Regions from separate parts of the Mesorhizobium sp. M0590 genome, predicted to be linked through region 2. Evidence: predicted binding sites of a transcription regulator. Region 2 holds the regulator's gene; the other holds the start of a gene.

Region 1 (5,482 bases), on a different contig from region 2:
AAGCTCAAAATCACCGCGCTTCCAAACCAAAGGCTGGCGTTTGGCCGAATCACCTTTTCCTACTTTTGGAAAGCAGAGAAATTCGCCAGGCGATTTTCTAAAATCGGTAAGCGAAAACACGGCATCTTCGAAAATCGTGGCAAGTAGACGCATTTGCCAGTTAGTCAATGGGAAGTTCGCCCAACCCACAGTGAAAATTGGAACCTGAAGCCCATTTTCAACGATTGTAATTAGAGGCTTAACAGGAACAACAAGACCTTTTCCAACTCGAAATGGCTCAACTATTTCGTCAAAACAGGGCTTGCCGAAGTAGCCCCTTTTTTCATCGTAGTCATAAAATGCCTCAACATACTCGGCGACGATGCCACGACTATTTGCTCGTCCCTTCGACATTGCCGCAATTAACGCCGTGCGCCGATCGAGCCCGTAGACAATTCGATCTCGAATAATCGGCGACGCGGCAGAATATGTAGTCGTTGGGAATCCGGTCACGAACCTGACGAGTTCTTTCGTGGTTCGAACGCGATCGGGGAAAACATATCGGACCCAGTTGTGAGCGTAGGGAGGCCTGCTAAGTTTGCTTATCTGCACGAGCGTTCCTCATTAGTGCCGGGTTTGACGTAAGAAATATCGCTGGATGAGATCGTCGGATATCTCCATTCCAGGATTGCTCCTCCCCGAAGCATTATACACTAGGTCCCACGGCCCGCCTTTTTCGTGGGACATGTTCACAAGTTTGGTCGCCCCCAAGCGCATGTATTTGTCAATTATCGGATACAGGAAATTTGCATCAGAACCGCTCATCGTTTCGTATACAGGCACTCTTTTTAACGAATTTAAGTCGAGCCTTGTAGCCCTTGTCCTAATATCTGCAGCCCCAAAAGATTTAAATTCCGAATATATTTCTCTAATTACTGGACCGTAGTCCCAGGCTTCTATCTTTGCCTCAATCAACGGTTCTCCAAAATTGGCTAGATATGTGGAATGCAGAAAATATATTATCTTGTTGATCTCAAGATTTGTAATTCCCAGCCCTTCGCCATCCGCGCGATCGAGCACCAAGTTAGCAATATACCGCGAGTCGTAAGCCATGCAAGCGATTGTACCCTATTTGTTCTGGGGTGCCAGACAATTTTCCATATGCCTCACGCCCCCGTCACAAACCCGTCCAGCACGCGTTTCTGGCCGGCTTTGTCGAAGTCGATGGTCAGCTTGTTGCCTTCGATGGCCGAGATGTTGCCGTTGCCGAATTTCTGGTGGAAGACGCGGTCGCCGACGCTGAAGGGGGACGGCGTGTCGGCGACGGATTTGGCGACCAGTTCGCCGTCGATGGTGCGGCCCTTGACCGAGGTGCGGCCAGCGCCGTAGCCGGAGTCGGTCTCGCCATAGCCGATGCGCTCGACCTGGTGGCCGGAACGCGTGCCCCAATTGCGGTCTGTGGCCTCGGTGCGGTTGGCTTGAGCGCGCTGCCAGCCCGGCGTCGCATAGGTGCTGGAGAAGCTTCCCGCCTTTTCCGCGCCGACATTGTCGAAGCGCGAGGCGCCATAGGGATTCTGCCTTCCTGCTCCTTGGCCGCCACGGCCCGAGGCGAACGAGCCGCCGCCATAAGAATTGCCGTAGCCGCCGTAGCTGTTGCCACTCTCGGCGATATCGACATGAGCTTCCGGCAGTTCTTCGAGAAAGCGTGAGGGAATGGTCGATTGCCACAGACCGTGGATGCGTCGGTTGGAGACGAACCACAGATGCAGGTTCTTCTTGGCGCGGGTCAGCCCGACATAGGCAAGGCGGCGCTCTTCCTCCAGCCCGGAGCGGCCGCCTTCGTCCAGTGACCGTTGGTGCGGGAACAGGCCTTCCTCCCAACCGGGCAGGAATACGGTCTCGAATTCGAGGCCCTTGGCCGAATGCAGCGTCATGATGTTGACCGCGTCGAGCTCGGCATTCTGCTCGGCGTCCATGACGAGTGCGACGTGTTCGAGGAAGGAGCGCAGCGATTCGTACTCCTCCATGGAGCGGATCAACTCCTTGAGGTTCTCCAGCCGGCCGGGTGCTTCGACCGAGCGGTCGTTCTTCCACATGTCGGTGTAGCCGCTCTCCTCCAGAATGGTCTCGGCGAGCTCGGTGTGCGGCGTGGTTTCGAGAGCCTTTTGCCAGCGTTCGAAATTGGCCGATACCTCGCGCAGCGCGGCGCGCGGCTTCGGCTTCAGCTCGTCGCTCTCGGCGAGTTTTGCCGCCGCCTCCAGCATCGGGATGCGCAGCGCCCGTGCGGTGTCGTGGATCTGGCGGATGGTGGCCTCGCCCAAGCCGCGCTTCGGCACGTTGGCGATGCGCTCGAAGGCGAGGTCGTCGGCGCCTTGCGCAACGACGCGGAAGAAGGCCAGCGCATCGCGGATTTCGAGCCGCTCATAGAAGCGCGGGCCGCCGATGACGCGGTAGTTGAGGCCGAGCGTGACGAAGCGGTCCTCGAACTCGCGCATCTGGAAGGAGGCGCGGACGAGAATCGCCATATCGTTCAAATTGTGCTTCTGGCGCTGGTAGGCCTCGATCGTCTCGCCGACGGCGCGGGCCTCCTCTTCGGAATCCCAGGCGGCATGGACATGCACCTTCTCGTCGTCCTCGGCGATCTTTTCGGTGAACAGCGTCTTGCCGAAGCGGCCCTCATTGTGGGCGATCAGGTGGGACGCCGTGCCGAGGATGTGCGCAGTGGAGCGATAATTGCGCTCCAGCCTGATGATGGTGGCGCCGGGGAAATCCTTATCGAAGCGCAGGATGTTGTCGACCTCGGCGCCGCGCCAGCCATAGATCGACTGGTCGTCGTCGCCGACGCAGCAGATGTTGACGGTGGATAGGCGCGGGCTTCCCTCCCCCTTGAGGGGAGGGTGGCCGGGCGAAGCCCGGTCGGGTGGGGTCCGTGCGGCAGTGCTCGACCTACCGGCGGCAGTGCTCGACGCTCTAGCGGTGCCTTCTGCGGCAACCCCCTCCGCCCGCTTCGCGGGCACCTCCCCCTCAAGGGGGGAGGATTGCGGCCGCTGCGCCAAGAGCCGCAGCCACATGTACTGGGCGGTGTTGGTGTCCTGATACTCGTCAACGAGGATGTAGCGGAAGCGCTTGTGGTATTCCTTCAGCACGTCCGGATTGGCGCGGAAGATGCGGATCGGGTGGCACAGGAGATCGCCGAAGTCGCAAGCGTTCAGCGTTTTCAGCCGCTCCTGGTAGGCCTTGTAGAGCTCGCGGCCCTTGCCGTTGGCGAAGGCACGGGCATCGCCCTCGGGGATGTCGGCGGGGCCAAGGCCCTTGTTCTTCCAGCCGTCGATCATCTGGGCGAACTGCTTGGCCGGCCAGCGCTTGTCGTCCAGCCCTTCGGCCTGGATAAGCTGCTTGATCAGGCGCACGACATCATCGGTGTCGAGAATGGTGAAGTCGGATTTGAGCCCGGCCAGCTCGGCATGTCTGCGCAGCAGCTTCACTCCAATCGAGTGGAAGGTGCCGAGCCACGGCATGCCCTCGACATTGCCTTCGCCGATCAACAGGCCGATGCGCTGCTTCATCTCGCGCGCCGCCTTGTTGGTGAAGGTGACGGCGAGGATCTGCGAGGGGAAAGCCTTGCCGGTGGCAAGGATGTGGGCGATGCGGGTGGTCAGGACGCGCGTTTTGCCGGTGCCGGCGCCGGCCAGCACCAGCACCGGGCCTTCGGTGGTTTCCACCGCCAGCCGCTGCTCGGGGTTCAACCCCTTGAGATAGTCGGGCGCATTGTTGTGGCCGCTGCGGGCAGCCATGGCGCGCGCGGCAATGCCCGACGGGGCCACGGGCCGCGCGTTCGGTTCGTCAAAAAAGGGCATGTCTTCCGAAAAGCCGGACATCTCTCCCCGAATGTAGTGATTCGGCAGCGAAAGGCCAGAAGTGTCTCCGTTTTGTTCTCTGTCCAGCCGGTAGACTCACAATCTGAATGGGTCCGCTAACCAAAACGCCGGGCTTGCGATGGGCCGGCGCCGTAAAACGCCGAGCTTGCTTGACAGGGGAGGCGGGCCGGAGAAAGTTGCGTGGGGGCAGGAACGCAATGCGGGGTTGCCCATGGACGCGTCGCGGAGCGCACCAGTCGAAGGAGCACCGTCTTGGCTGTGGTCATCACCTCCCTGATCCTTTTCCTCATCGGCCTGGCGGTTGGCGGCGGCGGCATCTGGCTCGTGACGCTGGGGGGCAGCTGGTATTACGTCATCGTCGGTCTAGCTTTCCTTGTCGCGGCCTGGCTGCTCTACAGGCGCAGATCCACGGCGCTGTGGCTCTACGCGGCGATCGTGCTCGGCACGCTCGCCTGGGCGGTCTGGGAGATCGGCTTCGACTGGTGGGAGCTCGGCCCGCGCGGCGGCATCATCGTGCTTGTCGCGCTATGGCTGTTGACGCCATGGGCGCGGCGCGGGCTTACCGGTCCCGACGGACGCGCACCGCTTATCCTCGCCGTGCTGGCATCGCTTGCCGTCGCCGGCTATTCGATGACGACCGATCCAAAGGATATTACGGGTGAACTCAACACCGACAAGGTGACGCCGACGGCCGATCTCGGCGGCAACGTGCCGGCTGGCGAATGGCACTATTACGGTCGCACGCAATATGGCCAGCGTTATTCGCCGCTCGACCAGATCACCGCCGAAAACGTTGCCAATCTGCAGCCGGCCTGGACCTATCGCACCGGCGACGTGAAAGGGCCCGACGACATCGGCGAGACGACCTATCAGGTGACGCCGCTAAAAATCGCCGACACGCTCTACATCTGCACGCCGCATAATTTCGCCATCGCCATCGATGCCGCGAGCGGTAAGGAGAAATGGCGCTTCGATCCGCAGGTCAAGCTCAACAAGGACCGCCAGCACCAGACCTGCCGCGGCGTGTCCTATTATGCCGATGCCAAGGTCGCCGCTGGCCAGCCCTGCGCCACACGCATCTACCTGCCGACATCCGACGCCCGGCTGATCGCGCTCGATGCGGCGAATGGCCAGGTCTGCCCGACTTTCGCCGAAGGCGGCACGCTGAACCTGCTCGCCAACATGCCATATCCGAAGCCGGGCTATTATTATTCGACCTCGGCGCCGCTGATCGTCGCCAACAAGATCATCGTCGGCGGCGCGGTCAACGACAATTATTCGACGCAGGAGCCGTCCGGGGTCATCCGTGCCTACGATGCCGACACCGGCGCGCTGTTGTGGAATTGGGATTCCGGCAATCCGGACCAGACGATGCCGCTGCCGCCGGACCAGACCTACACCAACAACTCACCCAACATGTGGTCGACGGCGAGCGTCGACGAGAAGCTCGGGCTGCTTTATGTGCCGCTCGGCAACAAGACGCCGGACCAGCTCGGCGCCGGGCGCAGCGCCAATGACGAGAAATTCTCCTCGTCGATCACCGCGCTCGATCTCAACAGCGGACAATTGCGCTGGGTGCGGCAGACCGTGCACCACGATCTCTGGGACATGGACGTGCCGGCGCA
Region 2 (5,482 bases):
TCGGCGGCAGCGGCTTTTTTCTCGGCAATCCGAAAGTCGTGTCGTCGGGCAGCATGCCGCTTGGCGCGCAGCTTTCTTCCGCGATCGAAGACGCGCGCGAATCCATCGCCGACCATATCCGCAGCCGCATCGGCGGTGCCGAGGGCGAGATTGCTGCTGCGCTGATCGTCGGCGTGCGCGCCGGCATTCCCGAGGAGATCAACGAAGCGATGCGGCGCACCGGCATCTACCACATCATCTCCATCTCGGGGCTGCATATGGCGTTGGTCGCCGGCACCATCATGGCGCTGCTGCGGGGTGCCTTTGCGCTGTTTCCCGATTTCTCATCGCGACGGCCGGTCAAGAAATATGCCGCGGCCGCCGCGCTTTTTTCGATTGCGGCCTACCTCGTCTTTTCCGGCATTGTCGTGGCGGCCGAACGCAGCTTCATCATGCTGGCGGTGATGCTTATCGCCGTGCTGTTCGACCGGGCCGCGCTCACCATGCGCAACCTGGCGATCTCGGCCATCGCGGTCATCCTGGTGTCGCCGCACGAGGTGGTCGGTCCGAGTTTCCAGATGTCCTTCGCCGCGACGGCGGCCCTTGTCGGCGCCTATGCAGGCTGGTCCGATTACCGCGCCGGCAGGGCCACCACGCCGCCGCCGCGGCTGTCGCCGCTACGCTTTGCCACTCGAAAGGTCCTGCTGGGCATGTGCGGTCTGGCGATGACCTCGATCATTGCAGGGAGCGCCACGGCGCTTTTCGCCATATGGCATTTCCAGCGCGTGGCGCCGCTCAGCCTGTTCGCCAATCTGGCCATCATGCCCATCGTCTCACTGGTCGTCATGCCCTTCGCCGTTCTCAGCGCGCTGGCGATGCCGTTCGGTGCGGATGGCCCTTTCCTCTATGTCATGGGCAAGGGGCTGACGGCGATGATCGCCCTGTCCGGGTGGATATCGGAGCGCTCGCCGATCGATGCGGTCGGGCTGATTTCGCTGAGATCCGTCCTTCTGGTGACGATCGCCCTCGTCATTGCCAGCATGGCGACGACCTGGTTGCGGCTGGCGGCACTTCCTTTTGCGCTCGCCGGCTTGCTGACGACAACGCAGACACGCATACCCGACGTATTGGTCTCGGAGGACGCACGGCTGGTCGCGCTGCCGATCGGCAGCGGTGAACTCGCGGTCAACCGGGCACGCCCGAATGAGTTCACCATCGACAACTGGAAACGCGCGCTCACATCAGAGGCTATCGTCGCGCCGGAAACACCTGGAAAGAACGACCCGCAATTCGACATTGCCGATCCGGCCGACCTACCGCCGGGCATGCCGTTCATTTGCACGGACGGCCTCTGCCTTGCCAGACATCCATCCGGCGCGATCATCGCGCAAGCCAAGGACCGCGATACTGCGCGGCCAGCCTGCGCCTTTGCCAGCTTGATCGTCATCGACGACGCCACCGCCCATAACCCCTGCTACTACGACCGGCTGGTCCTCGTCGTCACCAAACGGCAACTGGCGCACGCGGGAAGTGCCGCCGTCTACTTCGATCCACAAGCGGCAACGCGCGCCGAAATCCGTTTCGCGGTCGAAAAATCATACCGGCCCTGGCACGTGCAGCGGAAATTTTCACGCGCGGCACGGGGCCTGCCGCCATACCGCAGGGCCGACAACCCCAAAGCCGGTGCCAAGGGCGGAGCTCAGTAGCGGCGGATCAGTCCGACGAGCTTGCCCTGCACCTTGACCCTGTCTGGTCCGAAGATGCGCGTCTCGTAGGCCGGATTGGCGGCTTCCAGGGCGATCGAGGCGCCCTTGCGGCGGAACCGCTTCAGCGTCGCTTCCTCCTCGTCGACCAGTGCCACCACGATCTCACCGGGGCTCGCCGTATCGGCATTGCGGATGATCACCGTGTCGCCGTCGAAAATGCCGGCCTCGATCATCGAATCGCCTTTGACCTCGAGCGCATAATGCTCGCCGCCCATGATCATATCCGGCGGCACCGAAATCGAATGCGTCTGGTGCTGGATGGCGTCGATCGGCACACCGGCGGCGATGCGGCCCATCACCGGGATCGAAACGGCGGCGACGACATCGTCGTCATTGCCGGCTGCAGGGACGCGCGACGATGTCGGCTTGCCCTGCCGAGGGGCGCCTTGCCCAAGACTACCCTGGATGACACTCGGCGAGAACTTGCGTGCCGCATTGAGGCCGGGGGCGATCGAGTCAGGCAGGCGCAGCACCTCCAGCGCACGGGCCCGGTTGGGCAAACGGCGAATGAAGCCGCGCTCCTCCAGCGCCGTAATCAGCCGATGGATTCCCGATTTGGAAGCCAGGTCGAGCGCCTCCTTCATCTCGTCGAAGGAGGGCGGAATACCGCTTTCCTTCAATCTTTCGTGGATGAACATAAGCAGTTCGTGTTGTTTGCGTGTCAGCATAGCGACCCCCAACAGAATCAGAAAAACAAACCCAGAACAAACACTATCTGTTCCAGTTGTGTTCCGCAACTGTTTAAAGTTTAATGAATGCGTTAAGGCTTGGGAAACAAACGACGTCCCCTACCGGCGTACCGCATTTTCACCGCCGCGAGCCTCATCGCCTTGATTCTGCTTTCGTTTGCGCCCTTCTGGCCTCCTAGAAGGCGGCACTGGCATCGGCCGTCGGTCGGCAAAGGGCACGGAAGTGAACCCCTATCGACTGTGCGGTTTGGTCAATGCACCGTGAACGAAACGAACTCAAAACGCCAACCTCGCGGTTAAGTCCCGGTTTCCACCGCCTGGTCAGGCTGCTTCTCGCCGGTGGAGCCTTGCTGCGCATAACCAGGTAATGGAAGAACAGTCGATGCGTGTCCGGCGTTGCGTTGGATCTTGGGGGAGCAGACAAATCATGACAGGAATTCCCGATCTCGCGGCCATAAAGGCGATGGATGCCGCGGATCCGCTGCGCGCAATGCGCGACCGCTTTGTGTTGCCGCAAGGAGTGATCTATCTCGACGGCAATTCGCTAGGAGCTGCTTCACGTGCCGCTTTCGATGAACTGCACAAGGCCGCGACCGAAGAATGGTCGCATGATCTCATCCGCGCATGGAACACGGCCGGCTGGTTCAACATGCCGCTTGAACTTGGCGACCAGCTCGGGCGCCTGATCGGTGCCGCGGCCGGCCAGACAGTGGTCTGCGACACGACATCGGTCAACATCTACAAGCTGCTGCACGCCGCCATGGCAATGCGACCGGAGCGGCAGGTCATCGTCGCCGAGGGCGATAGTTTTCCGACGGACCTCTACATAGCTGAGGGTGTGGTTTCGACGCGAAAAGATACGCTGCTGCGCCTCTCGGGGGTCGACGCGCCGACCGTCGAAGAGCTGATCGACGAACGCACCGCCGTGGTGCTGGTCAACCACGTCAACTACAAGTCGGGCGAACTGCGCGACATGCCGGCGCTGACGCGCAGGGCTCAGGAAGCCGGGGCGATGATCGTCTGGGATCTCTGCCACACCGCCGGCGCGATGCCAGTCGAGCTCGACAAGGCAAACGCCGATTTTGCCGTTGGCTGCACCTACAAATATCTGAATGGCGGCCCGGGCGCGCCTGCCTTCATCTATGCGGCTGAGCGGCATCTTTCCGACATCCAGCAGCCGCTCACCGGCTGGTGGGGCCATGCACGGCCCTTCGCCTTCGAGCCAGGCTATGCGGCCGGCACCGGCATCCGCCGGTTTCTGTGCGGCACGCAGCCGGTCCTGTCGATGCGCACGCTGAAGGGCGCGCTCGACATCTGGAACGATGTCGACATGACGGCGGTGCGCAAGAAGAGCATCGCGCTGGCGGATCTGTTCATCGAGCTTGTCGAGGCAAAGTGCGGCACTTACGGGCTCACGCTCGAAAGCACGCGCGATGGGGAAAAACGCGGCAGCCAGATCTCATTCATGCATGAGCATGGCTACCAGGTCATGCGCGCGCTGATCGAACGTGGCGTGATCGGCGATTTTCGCGCGCCATCGACCATGCGCTTCGGCTTCACCCCGCTCTATGTCGGCTATGCCGATGTCTGGCAGGCCGTCAAATTGCTTGAGGACATCCTGCGCACCGGTGCGTGGAAGGATGCGCGCTTCGCCATCAAAGCAGCTGTCACTTGAGATTGATGCGAGAGCTGGAATCGTGAGGCTGGCGACGACGCGCCGCGCGATGCTCACGGCTACGTTGCAAGGCCATATTGCCAGGGAGGCGCAGGGTGTTCGAACGTCACATTGCCGATTGGGACAACGCTTATGCCAACGGCGCCAACATAGCCGGCAGCGATCGCTGGCCGGCGGCCTGGATCGAGCCCGCGCGGGTTTTCCGCGACGTGCTTTCGACCGAGGGCAGGGCGCGGCTCGACATGGCCTATGGCGACAACCCACGCAACCGGCTCGATCTTTTCCTGCCGGCCATCAAGCCCAAGGGACTCGTGGTGTTCGTTCATGGCGGCTACTGGATGGCATTCGACAAGAGTTTCTGGTCGCATCTTGCCACTGGCCCTGTTGATCGCGGCTATGCGGTGGCGATGCCGTCCTACACGCTCTGTCCGCAGATACGCATTGGCGGCATCGTCAAGGAAGTCGGCGCGGCGATCGGCAAGGCGGCGGCGATGGTTCCAGGGCCGCTGATGCTGACCGGACACTCGGCCGGCGGCCATCTTGTTAGCCGGATGGTTACGGCGACGACGCCGCTGGCGCCCGAAGTGGTCCGGCGCGTTCGTCACGTGGTGTCGATCTCGGGGGTGCACGATTTGCGCCCGATCATGCGCACCGGCATGAACGAGACGCTGGCGATCGATGAGGCCGAGGCGCAGGCCGAAAGTCCGGTGCTGCTGCGCCCGATGGACAAGGCCCGCCTGACCTGCTGGGCCGGCGGCGGCGAGCGCGCCGAATTCCTGCGTCAGAGCGCGTTGCTGGCCAACATCTGGATCGGCCTGGGTACCGCGACCAGCTCGGTGGTCGAGCCTGACCGGCATCATTTCAACATCATCGACGGTTTGGCCGATCCAGACCATCCGCTGACCCGGACCTTGATTTCGGAGTGAGGCAGGTTCAGCGTAGCATCAGTACGTCGCAGGGGGAGCCCGCCGCCGCGGCAGGAGCGAACGGCGCGCGAACGATCAGCCCGTTGGCATCGGCCAGCATTTTCAGCATCGAGGAGTCCTGGATGCCGAACGGCGTCGCCACGAGCGTACCGGTGTCATCTATGACAACAGCCCGCACATAATCTTGCCTGAGATCGTTGGCCGGCATGGCAGCACCGAGCCGTGCCCGACGTATATCCTGCTGAAAGGCGCGGCCACCGAGCCGCGCCAGCAGCGGCTTCAGGAAGAGCTGAGTGCAGACCAGGCTTGCCACCGGATTGCCGGGCAGGCCGATGCAGCGAATGTCTCCCAGCCGCCCGAACATCAGTGGCTTGCCCGGCCGCATGGCGATCTTCCAGAAATCGAGCGTCATGCCTTGCCCGGTCAGCACGTCATGGACGAAGTCGT

What was found. The regulator LexA, encoded in region 2, represses DNA repair genes until DNA is damaged. The targets are predictions, from matches to a motif close to TGTTCNNNNTGTGTTCNG.
Region 1: a site for LexA is predicted at 3,899-3,916, ahead of NKI52_RS20380 (ATP-dependent helicase). Genes of this name have one in related genera too.

What each region holds. Positions count from the first base shown of each region.
Region 1 is NZ_JAMYQN010000012.1:80,414-85,895, forward strand. Features, by position in the region: gene NKI52_RS20370 (hypothetical protein) at 1-492, opposite strand, end outside; gene NKI52_RS20375 (Panacea domain-containing protein) at 604-1,092, opposite strand; gene NKI52_RS20380 (ATP-dependent helicase) at 1,146-3,857, opposite strand; gene NKI52_RS20385 (glucose/quinate/shikimate family membrane-bound PQQ-dependent dehydrogenase) at 4,110-5,482, shown strand, end outside.
Region 2 is NZ_JAMYQN010000010.1:242,213-247,694, reverse strand. Features, by position in the region: gene NKI52_RS18860 (ComEC/Rec2 family competence protein) at 1-1,685, shown strand, start outside; gene lexA (transcriptional repressor LexA) at 1,679-2,413, opposite strand; gene kynU (kynureninase) at 2,862-4,109, shown strand; gene NKI52_RS18845 (hormone-sensitive lipase) at 4,205-5,035, shown strand; gene NKI52_RS18840 (molybdopterin molybdotransferase MoeA) at 5,043-5,482, opposite strand, start outside.